Regions from separate parts of the Butyrivibrio sp. WCD2001 genome, predicted to be linked through region 2. Evidence: riboswitches for the same ligand, from Rfam matches in the RefSeq annotation. Region 2 holds a riboswitch; the other holds the start of a gene.
The links. Region 2 has a riboswitch for FMN ahead of G630_RS20890 (ECF transporter S component). Riboswitches for the same ligand answer to the same signal wherever they lie in the genome.
Positions count from the first base shown of each region.

Region 1: it holds a riboswitch for FMN, as region 2 does, so the genes downstream of both, G630_RS0107845 (ECF transporter S component) here and G630_RS20890 (ECF transporter S component) in region 2, are expected to answer to the same signal.

Region 1 is NZ_AUJZ01000007.1:2,329-10,064, forward strand. Features, by position in the region: gene tsaD (tRNA (adenosine(37)-N6)-threonylcarbamoyltransferase complex transferase subunit TsaD) at 1-246, opposite strand, end outside; gene G630_RS0107825 (DUF6715 family protein) at 310-900, opposite strand; gene G630_RS0107830 (ribonuclease Z) at 928-1,857, opposite strand; gene G630_RS24160 (bifunctional tRNA (adenosine(37)-N6)-threonylcarbamoyltransferase complex dimerization subunit type 1 TsaB/ribosomal protein alanine acetyltransferase RimI) at 1,850-3,094, opposite strand; gene tsaE (tRNA (adenosine(37)-N6)-threonylcarbamoyltransferase complex ATPase subunit type 1 TsaE) at 3,098-3,538, opposite strand; FMN riboswitch at 3,633-3,762, shown strand; gene G630_RS0107845 (ECF transporter S component) at 3,839-4,606, shown strand; gene G630_RS0107850 (HD-GYP domain-containing protein) at 4,744-5,820, shown strand; gene G630_RS0107855 (UDP-N-acetylglucosamine 1-carboxyvinyltransferase) at 5,875-7,167, opposite strand; gene G630_RS0107860 (M23 family metallopeptidase) at 7,279-7,736, opposite strand, start outside.
Region 2 is NZ_AUJZ01000005.1:177,279-185,014, reverse strand. Features, by position in the region: gene G630_RS0105680 (ParA family protein) at 1-437, opposite strand, end outside; gene G630_RS0105675 (DUF6465 family protein) at 453-707, opposite strand; gene G630_RS0105670 (creatininase family protein) at 800-1,609, opposite strand; gene G630_RS20890 (ECF transporter S component) at 1,609-2,253, opposite strand; FMN riboswitch at 2,440-2,558, opposite strand; gene G630_RS23405 (SpoIIE family protein phosphatase) at 2,622-4,403, opposite strand; gene G630_RS0105650 (AraC family transcriptional regulator) at 4,901-5,779, shown strand; gene G630_RS0105645 (flavodoxin) at 5,883-6,362, shown strand; gene G630_RS20880 (carbohydrate kinase family protein) at 6,363-7,256, opposite strand; gene G630_RS0105635 (C-GCAxxG-C-C family protein) at 7,309-7,698, opposite strand; gene G630_RS0105630 (4Fe-4S binding protein) at 7,705-7,736, opposite strand, start outside.

The DNA of each region.
Region 1 (7,736 bases), on a different contig from region 2:
CTCACTTAAGGCAGCTTTAACACATCCGTTTATTTTCTCGACATGCTTCCTTGAGGCAATCTCAGGAACCACGCCGCCGTAAACGGTATGTAACGCAATCTGCGAAGATATAATATTGGACAGAACCTCTCTGCCGTTTCTCACAACAGCCGCTGCCGTTTCGTCGCAGCTGCTCTCAATGGCAAGAATAGTGATATCCTTGCCTGTTGACCCCGCAGCCTTCTCATCTTCATTTTTAATTGACATAAAGATTACGCCGTCCTCTTCGGTACGGCGCATGATCTTTTCAGAATTCATATTATCCATAATTTACTGTTCCGTGTCCGTCGCTTCTGATACTGTCCAGCCCATGATTTTCCAAAGTCCGTTTGAATCCTTGCGCAGGACAAATAAATAATTGTATGGTGTTGTGTGTGTGCCGGTTCTAATGTGAAACTTGGCTACGACATTGGCAATTTCTTCGCCGTTATCTCTCTTCTCCTGAAGGTCTGAAGTAAGGACCTCATATTTGGGAATAGAACAATCATCCTTCTTTTTCTGTTCTACTTCGCTCTTTAGCCCCGAAGGCCAGCTCTGCTGAGCCTGCAAAAATTCAGAGTCAAAGATTCCCGAAAGAACCGAGGCCATTTTCTCAAACTCCTCATCCGTATAGCTCTCTTTGTACAGAACCTTCATGGTGTGTGCATAGAGATCCACTACTGTCGGCGGAGTCTTCGGGTAGCTCTTGGATAAATCTATAGTAGTGATCTTTTGAACCTCGGTGAGTTCCAGTTCTTCAGTCGTGGTATTAGTTCCTTTTCTGTTTCTGGTCAATATCACAAAAACAGATACCACTATCAGAGCAGCGAGAACCATTATAACAATTGCTTTAATAATGCCGTTTTTAGTAGACTCGTCCATAGTGCCTCCTCATAAAAAAGCAGAAATCTATTCGTTGTCTTCTTCAAACCGTAGCGTAGTAGTTCTGCCATCCTTTGCCGCAACCGTTTTTGAAAAAATCTCCTTCGCCTTCGGAAGGTATTCCTTGGGGTTAACCAGTGAAGGGCTGTAATGTGTAAGCCACATTTCCTTAACCTGCGCTTTTTTTGCAAGTTCAGCCGCTTCGTACATGGTCATATGCCTGTTTTCCTTGGCCTTTTGCAGCTTATCGGGCTCTCCGTACATGCCCTCGCATATGAAAAGATCGGAATTCATCGCTTTTTCCACTATGCCCGGTGTAGGTCTTGAATCCGTAACATAGGTCAGATGTATTCCTTTTCTCGCTTCTCCGAGCACCATATCAGGCGTAAAGGTCCGGCCATCCTCAGCCTGAATAATCTCACCCTTCTGGAGCGGATTCCAATATTTCTGCGGAATATCATTAGCCCTGGCCGCTTCAACATTGAATCGTCCGATCCGTTCAAGCTCCATGGAGTATCCGTAGCAGGTGATATTGTGATTAACTTTAAAGGCTTTAATCTTAAATTCCGGCATCCCCGGAAGTGTCAGTTCATCATTTATATCGGTAATCTCGTGATATTCTATAGGAAAAGGGAGTTCCGGAGCGATTGTTCTTAAAGCCTTAACCACTCGCTCAAGTCCTTTGGGCCCTACCATGAGAAGGGGCTCTGTTCTCTCTGCATTTCCCATGGTCAGAAGCATCCCGGGAAGTCCCGATATGTGATCCGCATGATAATGAGTAAAGCAGATCATATCAATCGGCTTTGGGCTCCAGCCGCTTTTTTTCAAAGCTATCTGCGTGCCCTCGCCACAATCTATCAATATACATTTTCCGTTATATCGCACCATAAGTGCAGTAAGGTATCTGTTGGGCAGCGGCATCATTCCGCCTGTTCCAAGTAGACATACATCAATCATTCGTATTATTTCTCTTCCAATAAATTATTGCATCATCCTTAGGGCTCTCGTAAAAGCCGGGCCTTGTTCCTTCATTAACAAATCCCAGTTTTTCATAGAGTCCTCTCGCCGCCTTGTTTTCGCCGCGTACTTCCAATGTAAAGCTCTCGCAGCCAATCGCTTTTCCGCGAAGGAGGAGCTTGGACAGCATTTCAAAAGCTATTCCCTTTCCTCTGCTGCTCTCGGAAACCGATACATTGGTTACTTCACCCTCGCCGGAAATGTTGCGAACTCCGCAAAGGCCAGCCACCTCTCCTGATACTTCAGCGACAAGGTAAACCGTATCATCGCGGGTAGCAGCTTCAAGAAGTTGTTTTTCGGTCCAGGCCTCCGCACCGAGGCAAGCCTTTTCAATTTCAGCAGCAGCTGTAATATCCTCAGCTTTTAGATCTCTTATATAAATAGGGCTGGTTATCCCGGATTTTCTGCCGTTTTTTTCGGAATCGGCCTTGGTCTCTTTTTTTCCTGCTGCTTTCTCCGCAGCCTCACGCTCCGCCTGTGATGCTCTCAAATACTCGGGTGAAAAACTGTCGGCATCCACCGTCTTCCCTTCTCTTAAGTATATTGTAGCAAGCGCAGCCAAAGCGGACGCCCTCTGCCTGTTCATATGGGCAGGTGCCAGAATGTAATTTACCTTGAGCAGCTCCTCAAGCTTATCTCTGTATACCGGGATTCCGTCGCCGAGAAGTATAACTGTTTTTCCTATATTATTGAGCTCCTCGGCAATATCATTTATCGACATTGCTGACTGAGCTTTTATCGTCTTCATAGAGAAAAAGATTTCCCGATGTTTCTCGTTTTCTTTTTCCGGAACAAATGTATAAACTCCGGTATATACCTGGTTACGCCTTGCATCCATCATGGGGCAGATCACATATTCACTGCCATAAAACTGATACGCCATCGCATCCAGCGTAGGTACTGCAACCATTGGCTTATTCATCGCTAGGCACAGGCCTTTTGCGGTAGCACATCCGATTCGAAGTCCCGTAAAAGATCCTGGTCCTGCCGAAACCGCAACTGCATCTATCGTATTAAAATCCAGTGATATTCTGTTTTTTATCTGTTCCATCATCGGGAGTAAAAGTTCGGAATGCGTGATTTTGTGCTGAATAGAAAACTCAGACAGCAGTCTGTCGTCCTCTGTAACGGCAACCGTGCAAACGAGTCCCGATGTATCCAGTGCCAATATTTTCATCTTTTATCTGTTATCTATCGTATCCAGCGTTATGCGGCGATAGTCCGTTCCTTTCTTAAGGTCTTTCTCTATGCGGATTTCCATATATTTTTCCGGAAGTATTTCTTCTATAAGATTGGCCCATTCTATAAAGCATAGTCCCTGTCCGTAAAAGTAGTCCTCGTAGCCTATTTCATCCATCTCACTGACGTCACCGATTCTGTAAACATCAAAATGGTAAAAGGGAATTCTTCCCTCGTCATACACCTGAAGGATTGTGAAAGTAGGACTGTTAACCGGTCCCTCTATTCCTAAACCGGCCGCAACTCCCTGTGTTAATACGGTTTTACCCACGCCAAGATCCCCGATCAGGGTATAAACTGATCCGGGTTCAGCGGTCTCTCCTATACGCTTTCCGAATGCGAAGGTCTCCTCCGCGGAATATGTTTCTAAAATTGTACTCATATAATCAGAATATTCCAGCGTCACAAAAAAAGCAAGTCACAGCAAAAAAGGTATTGACGACAGTTTTAGCTGTTATATAATGATTCTTGATAAAAATAATCTTCGGGGCAGGGTGTAATTCCCTACCGGCGGTGACTGATTTTCAGAAGTCCGCGAACCGCTACGGCGGCCGATTTGGTGAAATTCCAAAACCGACAGTATAGTCTGGATGATAGAAGATGGCGTTTTTTATTTTCAAAACATCAAATCGCACATTATCTAGTCATTATCCTCCCCGATAAAATCAGGAGGAAAAACACCATGAACAACAACTTATTTACTTCCGTAATGGAAAACACGATGATTGTAGCAGTCTTTATACTGCTGATTGTGACTATGTTTGTCGCTGCCAGAATTGCAGAGACCTACGTTGCAAAGAAAAACGGGGACGCAAATCCGGGGATGACCACAAGAAAAATGGTTATAATCGGCATATTCTCAGCAATATCTGCTGTTCTTATGCTTTTTGAGATTCCGATGCCATTCGCACCGAGCTTTTACAAGCTTGATCTTTCAGATTTACCCGCAGTAATCGGCGGATTTGCATTTGGTCCCATGACCGGAGTTATGATTGAGTTTATTAAGATCCTTCTTAATCTTATTCTTAACGGAACTCAGACAGCTTTCATCGGAGAGCTTGCAAACTTTATCGTTGGATGCAGCTATGTACTTCCCGCTTCCATCATTTATATTTTCAAGAAGAACCGTCAGATTGCCATGATCTCCTGCCTTACAGCAACCATGATCATCACTCTCGTCGGAAGCTCACTCAACGCATTCTATCTGCTTCCTGCTTTTGCAAAGCTTTACGGAATGCCATTGGATGCTCTTATCGGAATGGGGACAGCAATCAATCCCGCAATAAACAATATGTTTACCTTCATCCTTTTTGCTGTAGCTCCCATCAATCTCTTAAAGGGTTCCGTAATCAGTGGGATCACTCTTCTTGTATACAAGAAGCTCAGCCCTGTGATCAAAAACGCTTCTCTTACAGCATCCGAAAAGCGTGCTGCTGAATCGGAAATCTAAATAGAATATATTTTTATATATTGTTTATCATTTTTTTATAGCATGAAAATAGCGCCTTTATTGACTTTTAGCCGAGTGAACCATAAGATTAATTTGTATCTTTGTTCACTAAAAAATGTCAATGAGGCGCTTTCTTGATGAAACGGTTGATTACTAAAAAACTAGTTCCCGGCATGGTTTTGTCGGACAACGTATACGCACATGATAACAACCAGCTTGTATTGCCCAAGGGAACTGTTTTGGATAATCAGGCTATAACAAAGCTGTCCTTCTATTCTATTTTGAACGTTCTGGTGGAGGATCCTCCGGAAAACCTTATGCCGGCTAATGACCACAAGGAATCCTATGCCTCGAGGCTTCGTCAGACTGCAGAATTCAAGGAGTTCAAGAGAGATTTTGAGAACTGTGCGTCCAAATTTAAAGCCGGTATTGAAGTCCTCATAAACGATAAAGAGCACTTTGATGTGGACTCCATGATATCGCCCATATATGATCTCGTCCACAAGGGAAACAGTTCCTCTAATCTTTTTGATATGCTGCATAGCCTGCGATCTTATGATGATGCCACTTATGTTCACTGCATTAGTGTTGCTATGATATGCAATATCCTGGGGCAATGGCTTAAGATGAGCGATGACGATATTCTGATTCTCACTGAAGCAGGACTACTTCATGATATTGGTAAGCTCCTTATTCCCAACGAAATCATTACCAAGCCCGCAGATCTTACTACAGCTGAGTATACCGTAGTGCAGACGCATCCGGCCCAGGGTTATGTTATTTTAACTGACCTCAATCTTAGCGACCATGTAAAAAATGCAGCCCTCATGCACCACGAGCGCTGCGACGGAACCGGTTATCCCGCTCATCTCAAGGGTCCTCAGATTGATTTCTTTGCAAAATGTGTATCAATAGCTGATGTATATGATGCGATGACATCGGCCAGAGTTTACAGAGATCCTCTGTGTCCTTTCATCGCAATCGAAATGTTTGAATCTGAAGGTCTGCAGAAATATGATACAAATGCCATTATGACCTTCCTGCAGAATATAGTTAACACCTATCTTCTTAACAGGGTACGTTTAAATGACGGCCGTGAAGGCGAGATAATCTTTATAAACAGAGATCACCTATCAAGACCGACTATCAAAATTGATGAAGAATATCTTGATCTGACGATGCATCCCGAGCTATACATCGAAGAAATATTATAGTATCGATAAAAAACCACCATATGAACTCTCTCGAAAATTCATATGGTGGTTTTATTATGCAAATTTTAATTTGAACTTCTGAAGTTCTCTTTCAGTATCTACCTTCTGTATCTGAGCACCAAGCTCTCTTAACTTTTCATCAAAGTCTTCATAGCCACGCTCTATATATCTTATATCCTCAACAGTGGTAAATCCATCGGCGGTAAGTCCGGCAATTACAAGAGCTGCACCAGCTCGAAGATCAGGAGCCGCTACTTCTGCGCCCGTATACTGATCAACACCCTCTATGATGGCTGTACTGCCTTCTACCTTGATATTAGCTCCCATTCTGGTGAGCTCATCCACATATTTGAATCTGTTCTCAAAAAGCGACTCCGTAACAAGACTGATACCACTTGCAAGACCGAGCACCACGGTTATCTGTGGCTGCATGTCCGTGGGATATCCCGGATAAGGCAGAGTCTTAACATGAGCATTCTTCATACGCTTTGTTGCTACAACTCTTACAGCATCGTCAGATTCAAGCACCTGACATCCCATCTCAATAAGTTTTGCGCTGATAGACTCCAAGTGCTTGGGGATTACATTTTTAATGGTTATATCGCCTTTAGTTGCAGCCGCTGCCATCATAAATGTTCCCGCCTCTATCTGATCGGGAATAATGGTATATTCTGTGCCATGGAGCTTCTCCACACCTCTGACACGAATAATATCTGTACCTGCACCCTTGATATCGGCTCCCATACTGTTCAGGAAGTTGGCAAGGTCAACGACATGAGGTTCCTTGGCTGCATTCTCGATAATAGTCTTACCTTCAGCCATCGAAGCAGCCATCATAATATTGATGGTAGCTCCAACGCTGGCAATATCGAGATAAACGTGATTGGCAACAAGTCTGTCCGCATGGGCACTTATAAGTCCATGATCAATGGATACATTGGCACCAAGGGCATTGAATCCCTTGATATGCTGGTCGATAGGTCTGAGCCCGATATTGCATCCGCCGGGTATTACGACCTGTGCGTCCTTATACTTTCCCAAAAAGGCTCCGAGCATATAGTAGGATGCTCTGATCTTTTTAATAAACTCGTTTTCAATCTTGTATGTGTTGACGTTAGCAGCATTAATAGTCACTGAATGGCGGCCGGTTCTGTTAACCATGACACCGATGCTCTCCAGTGCCTGAAGCATTATGTTAGTATCCGCTTCGTCAGGCATATTATCAATATATACGGTCTCATCAGTCATAGAAGCGGCTGCCAGAATCGGAAGCGCTGCATTCTTGGCACCGCCGATTTCAACCTCTCCTACAAGTGGTGTACCACCTTTAATTACATATTTTTCCATAATCTTATTCATTCACGCCTTTGTGAATCACCAAGTTGATAAACTTCTCCCCATAATTTATTAACGGCTTATGTTATACCACAAAATAGCAAATTTGTAAAATCAGGTTCGTCAGTTCAAGTAATTAAGCGGGTTCACCTGCGCTCCGTTTATAAGAATTTCAAAGTGGAGATGTGCTCCGGTACTTACACCTGTATTACCACTAAGCGCAATCTTCTGACCCTGAGAAACACTCTGTCCGGGCTTAACAAGAATCTTGGACAAGTGTCCGTATCTGGTCTCTCTGCCATCAGAATGGCTTATATAAATAACATATCCATAGCCTCTGCCCCATCCTGCTCTGGTTACAACGCCGGCATTTGAAGCCATTACCGCTGTTCCCACAGGAGTAGCCCAGTCTACACCCTTATGGAAGGTGCTGGCACCCTTGGTCGGAGCATTTCTTCTTCCGAATCCGGATGACTGTCTTCCACCCGAGATAGGTTTAATATATGTAGGAGGCACAATAGTTCCGCGCTCAACAATCTTGGGAACCGCCTCGTAGGTAACCTCTTCCTTCTGAATATCAC
Region 2 (7,736 bases):
GTAACAGGGATTATCACTTTATCAGCTGCAATAAGGCAGTTATAAAGGATGATATTAAGTGATGGCGCTGTATCAATAACGATGTACTCATATCCATCGAGCTCGTCCAGTGCATCCTTAAGGCGATAGAAGCCTTCAAGGTCACCGTCAAGCATCTTCTCCGCTTTTACAAGAAGAGGGTCAGATGCTACAATATCGCCGTTTTCTGTATGCTGGATAGCTTCCGCAATCGGCAATTTATCAGAGTCGATTATTACATCATAAAGCGTAGCGACGTCCTCAATCTTGGCATCATAGGTGCTTGTGCTGTTGCACTGAGGATCAGCGTCTATCAAAAGTGTCTTTGCTTTTCTTCCAAGAATTCCCGCAAGATTGGTTGCAGTAGTACTTTTACCGATGCCGCCCTTCTGGTTGGCAACCACGAATATAGTAGACATTTTTCATCCCCTCCCTCAGAAATCAACGCAGCCGTTTACATTACCGTTAACAACATAGAAAACCTTGTGCTCCTCAGGCTTTATATAGACATCGATTTTCTGAAAATCCGCTTCCGATACTCCATGAGAAAGCGCATCCTCTTTGATTTTCTTTAAAATGTCATCGGTAGTGCGGTCACTGTTTTGATACTGAACGACGATGTTTTTCTGAGCAGTGGCAAAACTTCCGGTTGCTTCAAGTGCTCTCTTAACACTGCTTTGTCTGGCCATTTTTCATATCCCCCTTTGCAAGTCATTAGAAACTACAATGATTATTTTATCAAATCCTTTGCCCTCTGACCACTTAGAAGAGGTTTGTTTTTTCAGCAGGTCACCATAAATTTCATTATTTCCTTTATTCCGTTTGCGGCATCCCTCGCACTAACCTCAAGAATGATCTCACCTTTTTGGGCTGTCGCACCGCTGGGATCTCCGCCTATACCGATAGGCTTTCCTTCATCGGTGATGAAGTCCTCCCCCATCCAGGGAAGAGATGTGCTTCCGAAAAATGCAAGCTTTGCACCTTTTTCCGAGATTGAATAATGCCCCGTGCTTGAAGTCGTAAGGTCCACAAGGCTCTCATCCCTTGCCATCACCATGGCGGTTTCCATTTCTCCTCCGTGAAAATCGGCTTCATTTCCCGGAGTTATTGTCTTCTTTACTTCCGGATCCGAGAAAGAACCCGATGAAATCAAGTAGACATATATCCCAAGATCACGCCTTATCTGACGACTGACTATCTCTGCTGTTGCGCGGTTCCCTCCGTGGCAGATGAGAAGAGCTATATGCTTAAAGCCATGCCTTGTCAGGCACTCTGCTATGTCATACAAAACACTGTAGTAAGTCTGCGGTTTGAAAGATATCGAACCGCAAAAAGAAAGGTGTTCAACACTGTATCCCACAGGAATTGTCGGAAAGAAAAGAACCGATCCCGAAAGGACTTCATCGCTTTTATCCAAAGAGAGCTTCCCCATTATTCTCTTTTTCATCTCATCCGCAATGATCGTATCGGTGCCAAGAGGCGCCTGGTTTCCATGCTGTTCCAGTGCGCCGAGCGGTACCACTACGAGAGTCTTTTCTTTATCCACCTGCTCCATCTGCAGCCTTGAAAGATTTTGGTATTCCTGTATCATCAAGCTGCCTCCTGCACCTGTTCATTATCTGATCTGAGTCCCCTTGCTGAAGGAACAGCTGCGAGAAGTCTGTCATATACTGCGTAGCCTATGAGACTGTTGATTGCCAGTTTTACTACATTGAAAGGTATTGTCGCATAGATGATAAATGTCTGAAGGTTCTGGATTCTTGCATTTACTCCACCGACCATTTTTACGACATCATCAAGAGATACTCCCATCGCTTTTGCATATAAAGGAAGTGAAATGCAGGCATTTAAGAAGCATGCTGCACCGGTTCTTATAACAACACTGACTATAAGTGCTACCATAGCGGCCTTTCTTGTCTGTCCCATCTTCTTATAAACAATCCAGGTGGGAATTATGAAAAGAATGATGGCCATAAGGTTTACAAGCTCTCCGACATACATTGAGTTAGTTCCCGTGAGAAGTAGCTTTACTACAAGCTTGATGATCTCAACCAGTGCGCCTTCCGCAGGTCCCATAAGGAAAAGAGCGATGATTGCAGGCACGTCGCTAAAGTCAAACTTATAGAACGGCGGCATCATCGGCACCGAGATCTCCAGTGACATGAGTACGCCTGCAAGTGCTGCGAGCATTCCTGTTAATACGATTTGCTTTGTTGTGAATTTGTTTTTGAACATTTGATTGTTCCTCCCCGTGTTCTTTAGATTTTTGAACCGAAGGATTCCCGAGGAATAACAGCCATATCCGCATTTTTATGCGCCTGAATCACGAAGAAAAATCGTGAAACAAAAAAGGCGAAACCTGCATGGGGGCTTCGCCTTAATACGCGCACAATAAAACAGCAAAATAACAGCTATTATAATGCATTACTTCTACCATCCAGACTTTACTGTCGGTTTTGGAATTTCACCAAATCAGTCGCTTTCGCGAGTCGCGGACTGTCACCGCCGGTCGGGAATTACACCCTGCCCCGAAGAATTATTCGATTTTCTTTTTATACCTTATCAAAACACCTATGTATCGTCAATAGGAAAAACAGCGCTTTTCAGGCTTTTCCTCTATAGATGAAGCTCAGCATCGTAATGTCGTCAAACTGCGGTGCTTCTCCTACAAATTCATCAATCTCCTTTTTAACCGCCGGCAAAAGCTCTGTCGGTGACGCATCCGGATTTCGGTTCAGCGCATCAATAAGCCTCTGCTCTCCGAACAGTTCCAGATTGGCATCCGTTGCTTCCGTAACCCCATCCGTGTAGACAAACAGCCTGTCTCCGGGATCGAGATGGAACTCGCTCTGACGGAATTTAAGTCCTTCCATAGTGGCAACAGCCGGTGAATGTTTTGTCTTTATGAGTTCGTAGGAACCATTGCCTCTCCTAAACGCCGGATACTCATGACCTGCGTTGGCCTCGAGCGCATCACCTGTAGTAAGATCAATAACCACTGCCCATACTGTTACGAAGAGCTCAGCGTCATTTCCCTCGCAAAGCTGATTATTAACATTATATAGTGCCTCGCCCGGCTCTTCTCCCATCTGGAGGCGGTTCTTTATAAGTGTCTTTGCAATAACCATGAAAAGTGATGCCGGGACACCTTTTCCGGAAACATCTGCAATTACAAGAGCAATATGATTTTCATCCACCAGGAAAAAGTCGTAGAAATCACCGCCTACCTCTTTCGCAGGTGTCATGGTCGCATAAATATCAAGCTCTTTTCTGTCGGGGAACGGAGGAAAAATCTTGGGAAGCATATCCGCCTGGATCTGACTTGCAATGCTCAAATCCGCATCAATTCTCTCTTTTTCCGCGGTGACCTTCTGAAGATTAACCATGTAATCTTCAAGTTCCGTAATCATCTCTCCAAAGCTCTTTGCAAGCATACCAATCTCATCCATGATTTTCACATGAGACAGAATATCCTTTGCTATCTCCGGATCTTTCTTTTCGGAGTACTCTCTTACCTCGCGCTCAATGCCGATGATACGATGCAAAACATTTTTACTAAGGAGCAGGTAAAGAATAGCTGTAAATATGATAAGCACAACCGCTGAAACCAGTCCCTGGATGATCACATTTTTCATGATCTCGGAATTAACAACCGCCACACTTATTTCAGAGCATAGAAGTCCGACCTTTTCACCATTTATAACCACCGGAGCACAATAATTATACTGTTGGCCGAATTCGTTATTCATGATATCAAAGCCGTTCTGAGCTCTTCCTGTAAACCAGGTATCCCACATGGTTTGATGTATCTCCGGATCCTCGTAAACAACTTCCCCAAGCTTTAGAATTTCACGTCCATCTGGCGCTGTTTTCGTTTCCATCGTAGGATCAAACATATAGTTCATCTTCAGATCATTTTCACTCTCAGGATAGATGAAATATGTATACATCAGATCAAAACTGTCCGTCGCCTCAAAAAAAAGAGTAAACCATCGTTCAAAGGCGTAGTTGACATATAACCGCTGTCCTTCAAGATCAAGGTCATTAAAGAAAAGCGTTGTCCCGTAATCTTTTCCCGGATAATTTTCAAGAATATAATCATCAAAAGCACTCTTACTGACCGGAAGATCACTTTTGAAATCCACCGGAACCTGCACCAGATCAGGATGTTCCTGAAACCAGGCTTTCAGATATATGAACTCATCGCCTTCACTTTGTATCTGATTTACCAGATGTGTCGTTATCCTACGCAAATCCGAGACACACTCACTGTGATAGGATTCTGTCTGCGCAATATATGTCATAGTCCCGTTTACCAGGATCGTTCCCAGTGCAAATAAGGCAAAAACAATTATGAACATTTTTACCAGACTTTTTTTCTTCATTTCGTTAAGCTTCTGAGTATTTTCCATATCCACCATTTGTCCTTTTCATCATATGAAAAACCACATGAACCCTACATTTATATTGTATAAATGCTGATTCGTATAGTCTACTAACTTTAGAAAAACTTTATACTTAATTCCGTACTTCAAATGGCAATAAAGAAGGCTGTGCACTAATTTAATGCACAGCCTTCTTTTATAATTTTGAAAAGGTTTTACTTGGTGTTATCTGTAAACGTACATGTTGTACTTGCCAAAATATTCAACATACTCTTTCCATGCTTTTTTATAAAAATCAACGATTCTCTTCATAATCATAATTCCTTTCCGGCGTTATTACTATGCCTTCCGTATCGGTCAATTTCATATTACGTGATTATAATACCTCGGAGAAAAATATTAATCGCGTCATAACATGAATAAAAGTAGCCAAATCTTGCATTTGTTATCAGACAGGTTATACTAAAAGAAACGGTGTTTTTCAGAGAAGGAGCGCAATGAAGCCATTATTCGAGTCATTTGAGGATGATATAGAGATATATAAAAGAGCCAATATTCACACTCCGCCGCACCTCCACGGATTCATAGAATTCATCTACATTTCAAAGGGCACTATGGAGATCGGCGTGGGCCAGGAGCTCTACCACATGGAAAAGGGCGATATGGCTGTAATTTTCCCCGGTCAGATCCAGCACACCCAGGTATTTGATACGGAAAAAGGCACCGGACTGTACCTTATTGCATCGCCTTCCTACGCGGGATCAATCTCGGACACTCTGCTGAAAAAGGTCCCGGTCTGCCCGGTGATCAAAAGCAGTAATATACACAAAGAGATTCAGTTTGCCTTCAATGCTTTGTACGAAGAAATCGCAAAAAACAAGGAAAAAGGGCGTGACATAGATGCTTCAAGCAAGGTGCTTTACCAGTCCTACATCAGTATTATTCTGCTTAGGTCTCTTCCAGTTTTAAAGCTTACAGAGCGCGATGAAAAGGGAAACGGCGACCTTATCTACAGAACCGTTTCTTATATAGCCAGCAATTTCACAAAAGAGATATCCCTTACAAGCATGGCGAAGGATCTCTATGTCAGCCCGTTTGCCCTGTCGAGAGTTTTTTCCGGAACCTTCCACACCAACTTCAACAGATATCTAAACGAAACCAGATTCATCTATGCGCAGAGTCTGCTTCGCTACACCGACCAGACGATAACCGAAGTATATGAAAACGCCGGCTTCGAGAGCCAGCGAACCTTCAACAGAGTATTTACGGAGAAACTGCACATGTCTCCAAGGGAGTACAGGAAAATAATAAGACAGGACCTTGAAAACAGCACCGATGAGCTGTTTGTGTCAACCATGGGAAGCAAAGATGACTAATTCTTAAAGTTGAATGAACTTTTTTACTTTATGATGAAATAAGATTTGTGATGTGAGAAAATTGTAATTGGAAGATTTCTAAACAATCTAAGGAGGACATACTATGAGTAAAACATTGGTAGCATATTTCAGTGCCAGCGGTGTAACCGGGAAAGTTGCCGAAAAAATTGCAAAAGTAGCGAATGCAGACCTTTTTGAAATTGTACCTGTGACACCTTATACCTCTGAAGATCTTGACTGGCAGAACAGCAAAAGCCGCAGTTCTGTCGAAATGAATGATGCCACCTGCAGGCCTGCCATAAGCATCAAAATCGGAAATATATCAGGTTACAATCATGTTTTCCTGGGATTCCCGATATGGTGGTACCGTGAGCCCTCCATCATAGACACCTTCCTTGAGAGCTATGATTTTTCGGGAATCATTATTGTACCTTTCTGCACCTCAGGCGGCAGTAATCTTGGCGATACAGTAAAGAACCTTCAAAAAATGGCTAAAGGTGCAATGGTTATAAACGGAAAACGATTCACTCCGGATACACCCGAAGAGGAATATAAAAAGTGGGTGGACGAGATTATGGCATGATTATGCCTGTGTTCCTGTTTTTCCAATAATCTTCGCCGCAACTTCATTACCTTTTTTGCAGGCATCATCTATGCTCATATTGTTCATGAGTCCATAGGTAAAACCGGCTACGAAGCTGTCTCCCGCACCGGTGGTATCAACCACCTTAACCTTGCGGGTGCTCACCTCGCCTTTCTGGCCATCTGAGTAGTAAATGCAGCCTTTTTTGCCGCATTTGATAATTACGTTTTTCGCACCATTTTGAGCGAATATTTCAAGGCTCTCTTCCGGCGTCTTCCCGCCTGTTAAGAGAGCTGCTTCATGTTCATTTGGAATAATGTAATCTATGAATTCAAAAAGCGGTGCGATGTCTTTTATTGTCTCACCTTTTTTGGCTGTCGTCATATCGGCAATAAGTGTGCGCTCCGGTTTCTCTTTTATCTTTCCGAAAAGCACACCCATGTTTTCTATATCAAGCATCGGTGATACGAACATACTTGCAAAGCAGACAATGTCCGCAGCATCGTCTATATGCGGAAGGATGTGCTCTAGTGACAGCTTCCGCAAACTGCTGTAAGGATTGGTGATAAAATAGCGCTCACCTTCATCATCGTTGAGGACGATATTCATACCTGTTGTAAGACCATCCTCAATCGTGATTTTCTCTGTCGAAACGTTGTTTTCTCGAAGATTTTTCAAAACGCTCTGACCGGTTTCATCTTTGCCGATAACTGATATGATCTCGGTTTTCACACCAAGTCCGGACAAAACCACTGCTTCGTTCAGCGCATCTCCCCCAAAGGATATGCACATCCTGTCCGCAGGAACAGAGCCTTTGGAAAACAGATCCCCCGGAACAGGACCTGCATGGATATCCATTATTGCCGCGCCTATGACGGTTACTTCTTTTTTCATAGCATCCTCTTTTATAGTAATTATTTGTTTCAGGCCTTCCACTACATGATGGTTATAACCCCATGACTTCTCCGTAGATCATAACTGCGTTTCTGACACAGTCCTCACAAGGGCATAAGGGCTTTCCGTTTGTTACGGCTTTTAAATCTTTACATTTTAATGCGCCGCATCTTTTCCCAAACTCTACCTGAATCTGCTTCGTTACTGAAAGAGTTCCTTTTCCTTCTGTCTTAAGACCCGCTATCATGCCCGCACCGATAAGTGCACCGCAGGTGGCTTCCATGTTGCCCATACCTGCACAGAAGCCTGCAGATATCTGTTTAAGCTGCTCTTCGCTAAGTCCTGTCTGGTCTGCCAGTGCTGCCGTCACAGCCTGGGAACAGTTATACTGTCCGGAATTCTTTAAAGCTACTGCCTTTTCGGCTCTCTCACTTAATGTCATAATCTCTTACCTTTCCTTATTTTTCAATTTGCAGATTC